3 regions of the Chryseobacterium sp. PTM-20240506 genome follow, and region 3 is predicted to be linked to each of the others. Evidence: riboswitches for the same ligand, from Rfam matches in the RefSeq annotation. Region 3 holds a riboswitch; each other region holds the start of a gene.
What was found. A riboswitch is a leader RNA that binds a small molecule or an ion and turns the genes downstream of it on or off. The one in region 3 is predicted to bind cobalamin.

Region 1: another riboswitch for cobalamin. It lies ahead of ACNFU2_RS08235 (acyl-CoA thioesterase); the one in region 3 lies ahead of prpB (methylisocitrate lyase).
Region 2: another riboswitch for cobalamin. It lies ahead of ACNFU2_RS15895 (TonB-dependent receptor plug domain-containing protein); the one in region 3 lies ahead of prpB (methylisocitrate lyase).

The regions. Positions count from the first base shown of each region.
Region 1 is NZ_CP182581.1:1,874,535-1,880,846, forward strand. It holds gene ACNFU2_RS08225 (endonuclease MutS2) at 1-532, shown strand, start outside; gene ACNFU2_RS08230 (hypothetical protein) at 769-1,569, shown strand; cobalamin riboswitch at 1,625-1,796, shown strand; gene ACNFU2_RS08235 (acyl-CoA thioesterase) at 1,909-2,292, shown strand; gene ACNFU2_RS08240 (HD domain-containing protein) at 2,329-2,919, opposite strand; gene ACNFU2_RS08245 (FG-GAP repeat protein) at 2,925-3,611, opposite strand; gene ACNFU2_RS08250 (PadR family transcriptional regulator) at 3,906-4,235, shown strand; gene ACNFU2_RS08255 (PspC domain-containing protein) at 4,247-5,962, shown strand; gene ACNFU2_RS08260 (1-acyl-sn-glycerol-3-phosphate acyltransferase) at 6,273-6,312, shown strand, end outside.
Region 2 is NZ_CP182581.1:3,574,966-3,581,277, forward strand. It holds gene ACNFU2_RS15880 (MbnP family protein) at 1-709, shown strand, start outside; gene ACNFU2_RS15885 (cytochrome-c peroxidase) at 696-1,748, shown strand; gene ACNFU2_RS15890 (transporter) at 1,762-2,715, shown strand; cobalamin riboswitch at 2,816-3,000, shown strand; gene ACNFU2_RS15895 (TonB-dependent receptor plug domain-containing protein) at 3,112-5,139, shown strand; gene ACNFU2_RS15900 (YncE family protein) at 5,136-6,272, shown strand; gene ACNFU2_RS15905 (cell surface protein) at 6,286-6,312, shown strand, end outside.
Region 3 is NZ_CP182581.1:4,384,977-4,391,288, forward strand. It holds gene ACNFU2_RS19715 (hypothetical protein) at 1-434, opposite strand, end outside; gene ACNFU2_RS19720 (PLP-dependent aminotransferase family protein) at 575-1,987, shown strand; cobalamin riboswitch at 2,253-2,446, shown strand; gene prpB (methylisocitrate lyase) at 2,851-3,759, shown strand; gene prpC (bifunctional 2-methylcitrate synthase/citrate synthase) at 3,752-4,897, shown strand; gene ACNFU2_RS19735 (bifunctional 2-methylcitrate dehydratase/aconitate hydratase) at 4,943-6,312, shown strand, end outside.

The DNA.
Region 1 (6,312 bases), 2.4 Mb from region 3:
AAAGCTTAAAACAGATCTGGCTGAAAGAAAGGAATCGGTAGAAGATAAACGGGATAACCTTCAAAAGCTGAATGAACAACTTCAGCAAAAATTATTCAATTTTCAAAAGCTGTATGAAGAAGAACATCGGAAGCTTCAGTTCGGGAACAAAATCGAATCTTTTATCGAAAGCTACGTTAAGGGAAAATCCAGGAAGGATGTGGTAAAAGATTTCGTGAAGATTTTAGAACAGGAAAAATTCAGAAAAATAGGTGCTGATAAAGATGAAACCAAACGTCTTCAGATTGTAAAAAGAAAGATCACCCAGCAGCTGAAAAAAGAAGAGGTTATTGAAAAAATCGCAGAAACCAACGAAAAAATAGAGGAAAAACGCAAAACCGATCGTGAGATCTGGATGAAAGTGGGACAACGGGTGCGTATTACAGGAAGTACCAGTGTCGGCACGATTGAAAAAATTTCAAGAAATAAAGTGATTGTCAATTATGGAACCTTTAAAACAACCATTGATGCCGATGAGCTTGAAAGAATTTAAAAATTGATTTAATAATAAATGAGAGTGCTTTTAGCACTCTCTTATTCTTTACTCTTTACTCTTTACTCTTCCTTCTTCCCAAAAAATTTCGCCTTACCGAATTTCTATCCTCCTCCAACCTAACAGAATAAATTCCTTTTGTAAAACTTTCTTTAGCAAATAAAGAAGATTTAGGAAGCTATAATTATGTTCCGAAATGCTTTTAATTTATATATTTGAAGTATCAAAAATTTTTCATGATGATTTCCGTAAACAAAGCATTCTATTTATCTGCCTTCAGTTTATTTTCATTAGCCTTCCTAAAAGGGCAGCAAAAAATTCCTTTTGGAGTTGTAAAAGCAGAAGAAGGCTATGCCAATGTACGGGTGGCAAAGGATAATTACAGAAAAATTGTAGACAAAATCAGAATGCGTAAAGGGGATGTTTTTCTTTATGTAAAACCGGCTCCCGGAGAAACAGAATGGCTATGGATCAAATATCCCGATAAGCAGGATACTGAAAAGCCTTTTGTGAGATATGAAAATCTTGATAAGGAAGGTATGGTGAATAAAGACCGTGTAGCCTTTATTGATCAGTTGCCTCAATACACACCTTCCAAATCCAAAAACGGAAGATCCCTCATTTTCACAGATAATAACAACCCCAAAATACCTACCGCTCAAAGGAGTAAAGTAATCATCGATATTTATCCTTCTAATGCCAGCTACCGTAAACAGGAAAAAGATACGGATGGAACGATATTAACCATTGATAAAGTTAAACCCTGGGGAATAAGCAAAGAACTTCCGGAAGGGATGACCGAAATCAAATCGATCCGGGTACAGCAGGTGGGGCGTGGCTCTGTCTTTGTGAGAGAAGCCATCAAAAATATGTTCCAGCCTACTATGGATTTCAATAACATCAGTGTAGCTGCTATTGATAATGATAATATTTTCCTTTATATGGTGAACGGATCAGGTGAAAACAGGTATACCACACTCTGGACAATCAAACAGGGCCGGGTGGCTCATCAGATTATTTTTAAAAATCCGGAATAATTCACCTTACTTCTCTGTATTATCCTTATTTTTGCACCTGAAAAAGTCTTACCACTTATTCATCACAGGAATGGGTTCTGCCTAACGCAGATTAAAAGGGAATCGTGTGAAAATCACGAGCTGTCGCGCAACTGTAAGTAACAAAATGTAGGATCCACTGTGCCATGCATGGGAAGGGATTAAAGATGTTACAAGTCAGGAGACCTGCCTTTTCTTTGAACAAGAAACTTTCGCGGCCTGAAGTTTATTGATCTGATGGATGTTTTCAGGAATATACTAATTCCTAGATTATTCTGTTTATTTCAATAATTTCATCCCGCTTTAATTTAATAATGAAATATGACTACAGAAGAAAGAATTCAAGCATCTGAAACCAGAATCTTTAAAGCGGTTTTCCCCAACACAACCAATCATTACGATACCCTTTTTGGTGGTACAGCGATGCAATTGATGGATGAAGTGGCATTTATTACCGCTACCCGCTTTGCAAGAAAACGAGTGGTAACTGTAAGCAGCGACAAAATTGATTTTAAAAAGCCTATTCCTGCAGGAACTATTGTAGAATTGATAGGAACAGTTTCCCATGTCGGGACTACCAGTATGAAGGTAAACGTAGAAATTTATACAGAACAGATGTATTCGTATGAAAGAGAAAGAGCTATTGTTGGAGATTTCACTTTCGTAGCTATAGACGAATTTAAAAAGCCTGTACAGATACTATAATCAGAAAAAAACGCAAGCCTTCGGCTTGCGTTTTATTTATCTTAAAACTTTTTCTGTTTCTAAACTTTTACTAAGTAAAAACTGGAATGCTTCTCCCATTTCATCAGAAGCCCGGCTGATGGCATTTTCCAGCATATTCCTGATCTGGCTTTCTGTTACCTTAGCTTCTGTCCAGCTTTTTCCTGAAGTATGCGAATTCAGGATAAACGGCATGATCCTGTCTATTGCACAGGCAAAAATAGCATCAGGGGTCTGTTCTTCTTCAAATTCCAGCCACAAATTAAAGAATTCCGAACGCAAAGGTTCATCAAGAATCCCGAAAATTTTCTGGGCAGACAATTTTTCTCTTTCAAATTTGCCCACCATGGCTTTTTCGTCAAATAAAAATGTATCTCCAGCTTCTATTTCTACCAGATCGTGGATAGAAAGAATCCGTATCACCCTTAACAGATCGATATCAGCCCTGTTTTTAGCATAGGGGAAAAGTACCTGTGCTAAAATAATGATCTGCCATGAGTGTTCAGCAGTATTTTCTCTTCTTGAATCATCGGCATTATAATTCCTTCTCTGTACATTTTTTAATGCATCTACAGCAAGAATAAAATCAATTTCCTTTTGTATTTTCATGTTTCCTATTCTTTATAATATTCTTTGATTGGATATCTCTTTGTTTTTATGATCCATTTATTTTTAATCTTTTCGCGTCGGGTTACTTTTACAGATTCATCATTCATGGCATCTTCTTCCAGTTCAAAGACCTTATCAAGTCCTTTTCCGGGCAGCACTCTGTATTCTGTGGTTAAATGCCAGCAACAACCGGATTTAGAAAATGTTATGAGTCTTTTCCTTTTTGGATCTGTCTGAAACATTCCCAGATTTTCGCGGGCAAGATCAGTTAATTCCTCACTGATCACGAATTGCTTTCTTGTCGTATTATAGACATATACGTCATAGGAAGGACCACCATAGCTGCTTTCATTACCATTTCGGATAGCAATATCTTCAAAACCGTCAAAGTTAAAATCTTTAAATATCAGCGGGCTCTGTTCATCATAAAGCTGAATAACATTAACACTAGGTTGTTGATCCTTACCAAGGTAAAAATAAAGATCATCAGAAGTGAACTCCTGTAAAGTCCGCGAGGTCCTTTTATCTTTCAGTATAATTGTACCATTTCCACTACATTTATCAGCATCACAATCCTGAACAGTGATCTCCGCATTATACAATAAGGATCCATCTTTAATTTCAAAATGCTGCTGACCGGAGCAAAAAGATCCTAAAATAATAAAGATGATCAAGATTACAGAACTATTCAAAATTAACTTTTTTGCTCAGTATACAGATGACTGAAAATTTCCATAACAAAAATAAGAATAGCGTTAAGAATGACCATCATTTATCTTCTATTTTAATTGATTTTAGTTTTCTTAAAAAAATAGATAAAATTTATTTAATTGAAAATCAGTTAATTAAATAAAAGTAAATAAAAATTTCACTACTTTGTATTGCATAATACCATTTTAATTACATATCTTTGTAATGTAAAATAAGAATAGGTTCAACTAGCTAGGAACCGGATTCTAAATATAACTAATTAAAACCTTATTAAGATGAATACTGAAAATACCAAAGCGCAAATGCGAAAAGGGATTCTGGAATTCTGTATTTTAAGTCTTATCAATCATCGTGAAATGTATGTTTCCGACCTTATAGATGAACTAAAAAAAGGAAAACTGGATGTAGTAGAAGGCACACTCTACCCTCTTTTAACAAGATTAAAAAATGGTGAGTTTCTCTCTTACAGATGGGAAGAATCAACAGGAGGCCCACCGAGAAAATACTACCAGATTACAGAAAAAGGAAAGTTGTTTTTAGGTGAACTTCTCAATACCTGGAACGAATTAACAGATTCAGTAAACCAAATCACTCAAAAAAATTAAAAAACAAAGCTATGAACAAGACACTCTCAATAGGACTCGCAGGTTTTTCTTTTACAATAGAGGAACACGCATACATAAAGCTAAGCGATTACCTTAATGCACTAAGAAGCTCTCTGGATGCTTCAGAAGCAGATGAGGTAATGCATGACATAGAAATAAGAATGGTTGAAATCTTCAGAGATTCATTAGGAAAAAGAGAAGTTATCAACGATACTGATGTAGAAGGAGTAATTGCACAAATCGGAACACCGGAAAAAATCGAAGAACAGGAAGAAGCATATTATTCAGAGAAAAACTCTAAAAGAACAAGCCACTCAGGCGCAGAATATTCAGACAAAAGACAATTATTCCGTGATCCTGAAAGACAAAAGATCGCCGGTGTGTGTGCAGGTCTGGCCCATTATGTAGGAATGGATATTACTGCCATGAGAGCAATCTGGCTTGGAGTATTTATCCTGGGAATATTTACAGCTGCTATATCCTCTTCACTTATTGCATTACTTTATATTATTCTGTGGATCGTACTTCCCAAAGCAGAAACTGCTGCAGATTTTTTGAAAATGAAGGGAAAGCCTATGAACTTCGACAATCTTAAAAATGAATCGAATAAGCTGGTACAATTTGCCAACGAATCTACTCAGAGAGTCGGAGAAATATACATCGAAAACAAACCTTACATTAATAATGCAGGAAGCGGGATATGGAACGTAGTGAGATATGTTCTTGGAGGAATCTTCGCACTGATCTCTTTTTCTTGTCTGATCGGAGTATTTGTAGTCTTCGGATTTATGGGAACTAATGATTTCCCTCCTATTAACGAAATGAATTTCTATTTCGACAATGACGGAATGAAGTATACCATTATGGCCATGATCATTTTAGGAAGTTTAATTCCTGCCCTGTTATTTGCCTTATTAAGTATCAAATTAATTTCGCCTAAAACAAAATTAAGAAATACGGGTTGGGTTTTGGGAGCATTATTCCTTGGATTGATCGCATTATCTACTTATTTTGGAGTGAGTATGGCAAGAAAAGACATGTTTCTAAAAGGCCACAAAGAAGACACCGAAGAGGTATCTATCAATACAACATCAGATAGTGTTTATGTAGACCTTAAACAAATTGTTATTCCACAAAACTTCCTTGGATATGACGATGACCTTTACTCAGATAAAGTAAACGTTTTCAAAAAGAACTGGATCCATGTTGACGTAACAAGAAAAGCCGATATAAAAACCCCTTACTTAATCATTAAAAAAGAAGCAAGAGGATATAATATCCCGTTAAACGTAAGTGTTCCTGTAGAAGTTGTAAATAACAAGGTGATACTTCCTAATTACATCAAATATCCATATGAACATCGTTTCAGAGATTACAGTATAGAATATGAGCTTGTAGTTCCACAGAATGTAGTGGTACTTCCAATCAAAAAAGACGGAATTAATTTCGACGGGGACCTGAACGGTGACGGAATAGATGACGATGATGAAAATTCTGATGATGATCAGGCAAATATCAGAATCGAGAAAAATAAGATCTCCGTTAATGGTTCTACTATAGAGTACAACTCCAATGATAAGGATAGCATCATTATCAACGGAAAAAAAGTTCCAAACTCTAAAGCAGAAAAGATAATGGATTCCGTAAAGTCTGACATCAAGAAAAAAGGTAAAGTAGACATCCAGATCAAGGATGGAAAAGACGAAATTTCCATAAAAACCAAATAATAAACTGCAGAGAGTGGCAGAAGGTGTGAATGGAAGACAACAGTTTGAAATTCACACTCTTCTTCTCTCAAAAGTGACAAAAAATATTATTTATTAGTTCTTTATGTTAAAAAATTGTCATACCTTCGTATAGTTATTTAATTCATAACCAAATCAATTAAAAAAACCTCAACCATGGTACAAGTAGCATTAGAAATTATAATGAAAATCGTAGATTTAATCAGCGGTTTATTTTAAGAGCGATAATATTTCAATATATTTGTAAAGTATAACCTTTTGGTTATACTTTTTCTGTTTTAATACGAAATCTATGAAAAAACTAATCGGCAAAATAATGTTGAAACTGATGG
Region 2 (6,312 bases), 810 kb from region 3:
TGAAAACGGATTCAATAACCTTGGCGGTATTGTTTTGAATCAGACAACCCAAACTTCTTCAAGCGGACAAAAACACCAGTTTTCTACTTTAAAATATATTATAAGTAATATCAGCCTGATTGATGAATCCGGAAAAGAATTTAAATACAATGAAAATAATCCTGATAAAGGAGCCTTTATCATAGACCAGGCAGATGCCGTAGCAGGAATCGTTTATGTAAACCTTACCGGAATTCCTAAAAACAATTATAAAAAAGTGAAGTTCGGTCTGGGAATCAGCCAGAATGCTTATCTCCTGGGAATGGACGGGCAGGCAGAGTTTTGGAATAAAGCTAAAACAAAGGGGATGTCCTGGTCCTGGGCTGCGGGCTATGTTTTTGTAAAGCTGGAAGGGAAATACGGAAGTACTGCTGCAGAGAAGGAGTTTATGAATCATACGGGAAATATGGGAAATGTAGCGGCTAATAATACTCCTGATTTATACCGGGAAATTACTTTAGACCTCCCAACAACGGCGAGAGTGACCGGAAAAATAAGACCGTCGATTCATATTCTGGCCGATCTTAATCAGTATCTGAGTGGTGACACAAAACTTACCCTGAATACATCTAACGATATGATGATGGGATCGAGTCCGCATTTGGTAAGTGTAACCAACAACCTTACTAAAATGTTTACCGTAAACCACGTTCATAATGATGAAGATTAAAAATATTCTGAAGGCAGGATTGATTATTGTTACATTTTTTAATATCATATCGTGCTCAGATGAGGTTATTGAGCCATTGGAAAAGGATGAGGCTTATAACTTACAGTTTCCAGCTTATTTTCCTGAAATGACGTTTGATAAAACTGGGAATCCGGTCACCAAAAATGGAGTAGAGCTGGGAAGGAAATTATTCTACGAAGGAAGGCTTTCCCGAAATAATACCATTTCGTGCGGATTCTGCCATATACAGGAAAATGCTTTTACGCACCATGGGCATAATGTGAGCCATGGGGTGGATGACAGGATCGGAATACGCAATGCCCCTCCCATCCAGAATATGGCATTCTTAAAGCGATATATGTGGGATGGGGTAATTCATAACCTTAATGAGCAACCCATTATTCCTATTACCGACGCAAACGAAATGGATAGTTCAATGCCTGAAGTGATTGCTAAATTAAATGCCGACAGTAAGTATAGAAATCTTTTCAAAGCCGCTTATGGTGATGAATATATTACAGGGGAAAGGGTTTTGAAGGCTTTGTCACAGTTCATGGTAACGATGATTTCTGGTAATTCTAAGTATGACCAGTATAAGCATGGAAAAGCAACTTTTACTACAACGGAAATGAAGGGAATGGCACTATTCCAGCAGAAATGTTCCTCATGCCATAGCGGAGAATTGTTTACGGATGAAAGTTTCCGCAATACAGGAATGTATTACAATAGTCAGTTTAAGGATGCCGGGCGTTACAGGGTAACATTGGATCAGGTAGATTGGATGAAATTCCGGGTACCCAGCTTAAGGAATGTGGAATATACAGCACCTTATATGCATGACGGGAGATTCTATACCCTGGATGCTGTTCTTAATTTTTACTCGGATAATGTAGAGGACAATCCTAACCTTGATCCGCTGCTTAAACAAAACGGACATATCGGACTCACGATGAACAATGCGGAGAAGCAGTCCATTATTGCTTTCCTGAAAACTCTATCTGATAAAGACTTTGTTACCAACCCAAAATTCTCAGAATAAATTTTAATCAAACATGAAAAACATTTTTTTAATAGTATTGGGTTTATTTTTATGCCAAATAGCCTATGCAGAACCCATAAGAGACAGTTTGTATATTCCTGAAAATAGCTTTAACCCCAGCAAATTTTTTGATGATGATTGTGATGCTTGTGGCTGTGCTGCAGGAAATGGATCATCAGGATTTGAGTCTTTGCTTAATCCTCAATTTATAGGAATAAAATATTTTGCACAGCATTATAAAGCCAAAGAAAACCTTTTTGTGAATGATCTCACCCAGGATCAGTACTTCAATACCATCCAGTTATGGGGAAAAGTTCCCATTACGAAAAAGCTGAGTGCTTACGTGAGTCTCCCTTTTCAGTTTCATGAAAAAAAAACAATGCAGGGAGACATCAGAATTAATGGAATAGGGGATCTGAATGTAATGGGTATTTATCAGCTGATCAATTCTAAAGATGCATCTCACCAATTAAATGGAGGATTAGGAATAAAAGTTCCGTTAGGAAGATTTGATGAAAAAGGAATTACGGGAGTGAATCCGAGTTTCCAATTGGGAACAGGAAGCTGGGATTATCAGATGGTTGTGAATTATAAATACCAAAAGAACAAAGTTGCGGTAATTGTTAATACGGATTATACTGTTAAAGGTGAAAATAAGAAGTATTATCAGTTTGGAAACCAATGGAACTATGCAGCTACCGGATTTTATCAGCTTTATGCGGACAAAAAAATGATCTTTTCCGGGAAAGCCGGATTACAGGGAGAAGTATATGATAGGAATAAGCAATTTGATGAAGCCTTACCGGATACTGCCGGAAGTGCTTTATATGGAAAATTAGGCTTTGAACTTTCCTATAGTAAATGGAGCCTGGGTAGTGAACTGATGCTTCCTGCCTATTCAAACCTAGCGGGTGGAAATATTGAAGCTAAATCCAGATTCAGTGTGTTTATTAACTTTGGGATATAAAAATCAAATGAACATTCCGTTACTCATGTAACGGAATGTTTGTTTTTATTCTGTTGAAAATCATTTTATTAAGTATAATATTGTTTCTAAGAAGAATTTTCTATCTTTGCCGGAATCTGGTGAGCTGTAAAAGGCTTTTAAAAGGGAATCCGGTGTAAATCCGGAACAGACCCGCTGCTGTAAACTCTAAACCAAAATTTTTGATGTATATATCCACTGTTTTTAATGGGAAGGATTTCAAAAATGGAGTAAGTCAGAAGACCTGCCAGAAGATTTAAGTTTGATGCTTTCGTGGAATAAAGCTAAGGACAACAATGCTTCTGTGCAGCTATGGCTGTACAATGTTATTGCTGCTTTCTTATATCCATTAGTGTCAAGATTATTCTCAATGAGCTAATGGAACCGAAATTTACTTTTACAACTAAAAAAATAATTATCACAATCCTTGTGCTAATTAACCAGCTTTATTTTTCTCAGTCAAGAGATAGTATAAAGGAAAAAGGGATCCTTCCGGTTACCATTTATAAAAAAGATTTTAAAGAAATTCTTCCCGCTCAAACTCTTTCAGGAGAACAGCTGGAAAGGTTGAACAGCCAGTCCGTAGCCGATGCATTACGCTATTTTTCGGGAGTACAGATCAAGGATTACGGTGGAATTGGCGGATTGAAAACGGTTAATATCCGAAGCATGGGTAGCCAGCATGTCGGTGTTTTCTATGATGGGATTCAATTGGGAAACGCACAAAACGGGGTCATCGATCTGGGAAAGTTTTCGCTGGATGATATCGGAGAAATTTCATTATACAACGGACAGAAAAGTGAGATCTTTCAGCCTGCAAAAGATTTTGGATCTTCCGGCTCAATTTATCTCCAACCCAAGACTCCTTATTTTTCCGGAAATAAAAAAACGAATCTTGTACTTAGAATAAAAAACAGTTCAATCGATCTTTTCAACCCGTCATTTCGATTGGAGCAAAAGCTTTCAGATAAAATTTCCGCAAGTTTCAGCTCCGAATTTATACAGAGTGACGGACAATATAAATACAAATACCAGAAAAAACACCCCGATGGTACTATAGCCAATGATACAATTGCAACAAGATATGATTCTTATATTACTGCCAAAAGATTTGAGACCAGCCTGCAGGGAAATCTGAATAATGGAGACTGGAATGTCCGGGGCTACGGATATATTTCAGATCGTGGGATTCCCTCAGCAATTGTGAATAATGGTTTTGATCCGAAAGGACAAAAATTACTTGATAGAAATTATTTTGTTCAGGCTCACCTAAGGAAAAAAATATTTCCAAAATTTGAGACTCAGCTCAAAGCTAAATTTGCCTACGACTATACCCGGTATATGGATACGGTAAATGTAGCTGAAACGGCTTTAAAAACGGATAATACATATATCCAGAGAGAATTATATTTATCATCTTCCAATATTTACTCAATTACACCAAACTGGGATGTTAGTGCTAATGTTGATTTCCAGTATAATAATCTGGATTCCGATCTTAAGCTTTTCTCATTTCCCACGCGTTATACCTCATTGGTTGCTTTTGCAACCACTTACCAATGGAACCGGTTTAAGTTTCTTGGAAGTGTTTTAGGCACTTTTATTCGGGAGAATGTTGAACGTAATTCCAAGTCGCCGGATAAGAGTGAATGGACACCCTCTGCATTTTTGAGTTACCAGCCACTGGCCTTTAAGAATTTAACAGTGAGAGCATTTTATAAAAGGATTTTTAGAATGCCGACTTTCAATGACCTGTACTATACCATGATCGGGAATGTTTTTCTTAAACCTGAATTTACCAATCAATATGACGTAGGTTTTACTTATCAGAAGACTTATAACCATCAGGTTCTGAAAAGTATTTACTTCAAGGCAGACGGGTATTATAACAAAGTGGAAAATAAGATCATTGCAGTGCCCACAACCAATCTTTTCAGATGGATGATGACGAATCTTGGAGATGTTCATATCATAGGATCAGATGTGAATATACAGGCTGAGCTGGACCTTGGGAAAGTAATATTGAAACCATTGTTGAGCTATACCTACCAAAGTGCACGCGATTTTACTGAAAAAGGGGAGTCATATTATGGAGATCAGATTCCTTATGTGCCATGGCATTCAGGAACTTTTACTTTGATGGCTGATTATAAGGAGTGGAGCTTTAATTATAGCTTTATGTATACGGGGAAACGTTATGATGCACAACAAAACAATATTGAATATAATCTCATCAGACCCTGGTATACACACGATTTATCGATTCAGAAAAGGTTTAACTGGTATTCTCACCAGCTCAAGGTAAGCTTTGAGGTCAATAATACTTTGAATCAGCACTATGATGTGGTAAGGAACTATCCAATGCCAGGAAGAAATTTTAAACTTATTGTAAGCTATACATTATGAAAAAAATAAGCTATTACGTGTTCTTATTTATTGCGTTTTCATTACTGTCATGCAGAACAGATGAATACACTCCGAAAGAAGAAGTTGAGACGGGTCTTACACAACCGGAAAATACTGCAATCAAAGGTTTTTATGTTTTGAATGAAGGAAATATGGGGAGCAATAAATGCACACTTGATTTTTTTGATTATACAACAGGAAACTACAGAAGGAATATTTATGCAGAAATTAATCCCAATGTTGTCAAAGAATTAGGCGATGTGGGAAATGATATTCAGATTTACGGAGGTAAATTGTATGTTGTGGTGAATGTATCCAATAAAATCGAGGTGCTGGATGCAAAAACAGCAAAGCGAATCAAAACAATCCAGTTACAAAACTGCAGGTACATTAAATTCAAAGATGGAAAAGCCTATGCCAGCAGTTACGCTGGGCCGGTTGATATTAATCCTAATTCTCCTAAAGGAAAAGTTGTGGAGATTGATACGACTTCCCTTGCTATTCAAAGACAAGTTACCGTAGGATATCAGCCTGAAGAAATTGAGATTGTGGGAAACCAGCTTTTTGTAGCTAATTCAGGAGGGTATATGGTTCCAAATTATGATAAAACTGTTTCTGTGATCGATCTCAATACATTTACAGAAAGTAAAAAAATAAATGTTGCAATCAACCTTCACCGCCTTAAAAAGGATAATTACGGGGATTTGTATGTAAGCTCAAGAGGAGATTATTACAATGTACCATCAAGTTTATTTCTCGTTGATGCAGCAACCGGAACTGTGAAAAAAGATTTTCATCTCGCAGTGAGTGAAATGACCATTGTGAATGATAAGCTTTATTACTATGGAAATGAATTCAATTATAATACCCATTCTTATACTAAAACTTTTGGAATTATTGATGTAAAGACCGAACAGGTGATTTCTGATAAAATTATCGATCAGGAATATGCAGATGCAATCAAGGCTCCTTATGGAATTGCTGTAAATCCCATTACTGAGGATATTTATATTACCGATGCGAGGAATTATGTATCCACGGGATTTGTCTATTGCTTTAATAAAAATGGTCATTTTAAATGGAAAACGGAAGGAGGGAATATTCCGGCTCACTTTACCTTTTTATATAAATAACTGAATCTTAGATATGGACAGAAAAATTTTAAAAATAATA
Region 3 (6,312 bases):
ACCGAATTGAAGAATGAGAGCATGGGATCATCTTCAGTTATGCTGATCCAGATACGATCTGTAAAAGTAATAGCTGATCTGCTTTTGTTCCATAATGATTGTCTTATTTCAGGCTGATCATATTCAGGAAGGATAGAAAAATCAATTATTTCCGTCATTCTCTCCCCTTCATTTGCTTCCGGATATAATGATCCGCTTTTAAAAAGGCAATAACCGACGGGTTCATGATCTGCAAACACCATAATGAGCTGGGTGGATAAGTCATTCAGGATATTGATCATTTTCCTGTATTCTACATTTTCGGCAAGGTATTCTTCAATTTTTTCCGATGAAACTTTTCCAGAATAGGTATTTCTGATATATGGTCTCATGACAGCAAAAAGGTGATCGATTCCCTGGTCTGATCCTACGGTAAATTTGGATATAATTTCCATTATGATTCTTTTTTACCCAAAGCTAATGGATTATTAAACTGTTGTATGAGTACAGTTGAGTACAATTGAATCAGTACAGTTGGTTTTTAATCATTTGTGCGAACACATTTGTACATTTGTTATGAAAAAGATGAAACGCCATGAAGACGTACAGATATGAGATTTTTACCACTGCTATTGAAGATAAAATAAAGACTGGAATGTTAAAGCCCGGCACCCGTCTACCATCTGTGAGAGAGATTAAAGAAAATTATCATCTGAGTACAAGTTCGGTTCAAAGTGGTTATGATCATCTGGTGATGAAAGGATGGGTGAAAAATATTCCCCGCTCCGGTTATTTTGTAGCAGATGATGTTCCACAAATAAGCAGTGAAAACTTACCACTTTACCCGGTCTCAAAAAATGAAGTTTTCAATAAAAATGTTGCTCTGATTTCATCAAGAAATAAGCCCTCCGAATATGCCTCATTTAATTCGGCGGCACCTACGGATCTATTGATTCCGCAAAAGCTCATTTTAAAAAAAATGCAGAAAGTGATCCGCGAAAAAGGGACTTCACTTCTTCGCTACTATCCTGCTAACGGGTCTTTAGAACTAAGAGATCTTATCGCTAAACGTACTTCTCAATATGGATACACATTGCATCCTGAAAAATTAATCATTACTGATGGAGCATTGCAGGCACTTTACATTGCCCTGGCATCTGTGACGAATGCCGGTGACCTCATTGCTGTTGAAAGTCCGTGCGTTTTTTCTGTTTTGGAAGTAATTGCCAATCTGAAACTTAAAGTCATAGAAATTCCTGTCCGGGATAGAAATGGTTTTGATACGGCATATTTAAAAAAGATATGCGCGGATCATGATATCAGATCTCTTGTAGTTACACCTAATTTTCACAATCCTACAGGAATTCTGATGTCGGAAACTGTAAAAAAAGAACTGCTTTCCATTGCGGAAGAATATGAGTTTCCGATTATCGAAAATGATATTTACGGAGACCTTTATTTTGGCAATGAGAGACCTTCGGGGATCGGGAGTTTTGATACCGGTGGTTGGGTAATAACTTTTTCTTCTTTTTCCAAAACATTGGCTCCCGGTATTCGCCTGGGATGGATGCATTCGGGAAAATTCCATGCGGAAGCAGAGAGAACCAGGTTTGCCTTAGGAAGATCTGTTGCTCCGGTATATCAGGAACTGGTCATTAAACTGCTTGAAGACCATAGCTATGATAAACATTTGCGTTCATTTCGTAAACAGCTATATAAGCAGGCCAAAGATGTGTTAGAGATATTAAAAAGCCATTTTCCGGATGGGGCTTATTTTGAAGATCCTCAGGGTGGATACAGCATTTGGGGAAGTTTGCCTGAAGGAGTGGATATGGAGAAATTTTACGCTTATTGCGAACAGCAAAGAATATTATTTACTCCCGGAGAAATTTTTAGCCTTACCGATCAGTTCAGGTACCATTTCAGGATTATTTTTGCAGAACGTATCACATCCCATAGCCTGTTGGCTTTGCAAAATATAGGTGAGAATTTGAAACAGATATTGTGAGTGTTTTTCAGGCTTTTATCTGTTAATTCAGAATCATATTTTCATATTGAGAGCATATGCTTTTCTCAATAATCGTGTTTGTCGGATTTTTTTGCAAGTGATTTTTACATAATCAAGATCATTTTAATTATGATTTTGAAAATTGAAAATATATTTATAATGCCTATTTTCAAAGAATTACGAATTCCTAACTGTTGTTCGTAAATAATTATTTTCGTGTTTCAATAAAATACCTATATTTACCACCAAGGAGTTCATTTATACTTCTTTATCAACCGGAATTGGTTACACTTAGCTGTGAATTAAAAGGGAATCGTGTGTGAATCACGAACTGTCGCGCAACTGTAAGTAACACTCAAAAGGTTTTTATCAATCAGGGTTCACTGTTCTTTTTTTGAATGGGAAGGACGATAAAAATTGTTACAAGTCAGGAGACCTGCCTATTTCGAATTGACGATGCTTTCGCGATCTGAAGCTTATAGTCAGGTATGATACGATGTGATAACAGTGCCCGATATCTTTTTGTGTACATTATCATTTTTAAGAAATGGTTTACAGGTTTTGCTTTTCAGGGCTGTATCATTTCTACAGCTTGCTCGTATTAGTCCCTTTCCATAATTTTCTCTTTTACAAAGTATTGTGAAGTTTTATCAGCACCTTTTATATTGATTTATAAGCATTACAGGCTGATGGCAGCAATCTTTGACCGGATTGTTATTACATGAAAATGTAATGAGGCTGTTCAACCATTCATTAAGGTTTATAGGTCGTTTAATTATTTTAATCATTTAAAGAATAATCTTTCTTTAAATTGTTGGAAGAATGTGAGTTAAAATACATCAAAACGAACAATAATATTAAAGATGAGTAAAAATGTAAGTCTAGAGTCTGCCGGATTACGTTTCCGGGAGACGATGCAAAAAGAAAACCCTCTTCAGATTGTCGGGGCTATCAATGCCAATCATGCATTGCTGGCGCAGCAAGCAGGATTCAATGCTATTTATCTTTCCGGAGGAGGAGTTGCTGCAGGATCGTTGGGAATTCCGGATCTGGGAATTACGACCCTTGAGGATGTTCTGATCGATATTCAACGAATAACCAATGTATGTGATTTACCTCTATTGGTGGATGTAGATACGGGGTTTGGTCCTTCGGCATTCAACGTAGCAAGAACTGTAAAATCATTAATTAAAGCCGGAGCAGGTGCTTTGCATATTGAAGACCAGGTGGGAGCGAAACGTTGTGGGCACCGTCCAGGTAAAGAAGTGGTAAGCAAAGAGGAAATGGTAGACCGTTTGAAGGCTGCTGTTGATGCTCGGACGGATGAAAATTTTGTGATCGGGGCACGTACTGATGCTTTTGCCAATGAAGGGCTTGAAAAAACATTGGAAAGGGCTGTTGCCTATAAAGAAGCCGGAGCAGATTTCATCTTTGCGGAGGCTGTTCCTGATTTAAGCTATTATCAAAAGTTTGTAGACGCTACAGGTATTCCTGTACTGGCCAATATTACAGAATTCGGAATGATTAAAATGTATACTGCTGATGAACTGAAAGATGCGGGAGTCGGTTTGATTTTATATCCCCTTTCTGCTTTCCGGGCGGCAAATAAGGCAGCACTGAATGTTTACGAGCATATCCGGAAAGATGGAACCCAGGCTCATGTAATTGATACCATGCAGACCCGGGAAGAGCTTTACAAAAGTATTGGATACCATGATTACGAACAAAAATTAGATAACCTATTTAAACAGAACAAGAATGTCAATGAATAACGAACCAACATTTAAGCCTAAGAAAAGTGTAGCGCTTTCCGGGGTTGCCGCAGGTAATACTGCACTTTGCAGTGTAGGAAAAAGTGGAAATGATCTCCATTACAGAGGTTATGACATTTTGGACCTCGCAGAAAAAGCAGAATTTGAGGAGGTAGCCTATCTTCTTATTTACGGACAGCTACCAACAGGAGCCCAGTTAAAAAACTATAAAGCCAAATTGAAATCACTGAGAGGATTACCACATTCTGTAAGAAATATCCTGAAAAGTATTCCTGCAGCTGCCCATCCGATGGATGTAATGCGCTCCATGGTTTCAGCAATTGGAAGTATTCAGCCTGAAAAAGACGATCATAATGTGGCGGGAGCAAGGGATATTGCAGACAAATTACTGGCATCATTCAGTTCCGGACTTTTGTATTGGTATCATTATACGCATAACGGAAAAGAGATTGATGTAGAAACTGATGATGATACTATTGGGGGCCATTTTCTTCACCTGTTGCATGGTAAAAAAGCACCCGATTCCTGGGTGAAGGCAATGGAAATCTCTCTTAATCTGTATGCAGAGCATGAATTTAACGCTTCCACTTTTACTGCGCGTGTTATTGCGGGAACCTCTTCAGATTTTTATTCCTGTATAACGGGAGCTATCGGCGCTTTAAGAGGTCCTAAACATGGTGGGGCGAATGAAGTGGCTTTCGAAATTCAGAGTCGTTATAATTCCCCGGATGAAGCGGAAGAGGATATCAGAAGGCGTATTGGTAACAAAGAAGTAATTATTGGATTTGGACATCCGGTGTACACTATATCGGATCCGCGAAACGTAGTGATAAAAAAAGTAGCGAAAGAACTTTCCGAAGAGGCAGGAGATATGTTGCTTTATCATATTGCTGAAAGGCTGGAAACCATAATGTGGGAAGAAAAGAAAATGTTCCCTAACCTGGATTGGTTCTCAGCGGTTTCGTATCATCTGATGGGAGTACCAACCCTTATGTTCACTCCGTTATTTGTTATTTCAAGAGTCACCGGATGGAGTGCCCACATCATTGAACAAAGGCAGGATGGCAAAATTATCCGTCCAAGTGCCAATTACACCGGGCCTGAAAATAAAGAATTTGTTCCTATCACAAGCAGATAATACAATCAATTTAAAATATAAACTAATTAAACTTAAAACAAAAAGATGTCATCACACATTTCAAATGAAAGACCACAACCGGATCAGGTATTAACAGATATTGCAGATTACGTATTGAACTTCGAAATTAAAAACGACCTGGCCTGGAAAACGGCCCACTACTGCCTTTTAGATACTATTGGATGTGGATTGGAAGCTTTAACTTATCCTGCATGTACGAAATTATTGGGACCTATTGTAAAAGGAACTGTTGTTCCGAATGGTGCAAAAGTGCCGGGAACTCAGTTTCAACTGGATCCGGTTCAGGCGGCTTTCAATATTGGAGCTATTATTCGTTGGCTGGATTTTAATGATACATGGCTAGCTGCAGAATGGGGACATCCTTCTGATAACTTAGGAGGAATTTTAGCAACCGCTGACTGGTTGTCCAGAACCCATATTGCAGAAGGAAAAGCTCCTTTGAAAATGAAGCAGGTGCTGGAAGCCATGATCATGGCGCATGAAATTCAGGGAGTAATTGCTCTTGAAAATTCATTCAACAGAGTAGGTTTAGATCACGTTTTATTAGTGAAGTTGGCTTCTACGGCCGTTGTAGGGAAATTAATTGGATTAACCCGTGATGAGCTGATCAATGCGATCTCATTGGCCTTTGTGGACGGACAATCTTTAAGAACATACCGTCACGCTCCTAATACAGGAAGTCGTAAGTCATGGGCAGCCGGAGATGCCACTTCCAGAGCTGTGCGTTTAGCATTAATTGCCAAAACCGGCGAAATGGGTTATCCTTCGGTACTTACGGCTAAAATATGGGGATTCTATGATGTTTCATTTAAAGGAAATGAATTCAAATTTCAGCGTGAATACGGTTCTTATGTAATGGAGAATGTATTGTTTAAGATCTCTTTCCCTGCTGAATTCCATTCACAAACAGCCGTGGAAGCAGCTATGACATTGCACCATCAATTAAAAGGGATGGGTAAAACAACTGAAGATATTAAAAAAATTACTATTCGTACGCATGAAGCGGCTATCAGGATTATCGATAAAAAAGGTCCCCTGAATAATCCTGCAGACAGAGATCATGCGATTCAATATATGGTAGCGGTACCTCTTATCTTCGGAAGGCTGACTGCTGCCGACTATGAAGATAATATTGCTTCAGATCCAAGGATTGATATTCTTCGTGATAAAATTGAATGTATCGAGGAGGTTCAGTTTACCACTGATTACCATGATCCTGAAAAACGTTCCATTGCCAATGCATTAACAGTAGAGTTAAATGACGGAACTGTTTTGGAAGAAGTAAAAGTAGAGTATCCTATAGGACATAAACGAAGAAGGGATGAAGGAATTCCTGAACTGATTAAAAAGTATAAATTGAATCTCGCCCGTATATTCCCGGAAAAGCAGCAAAG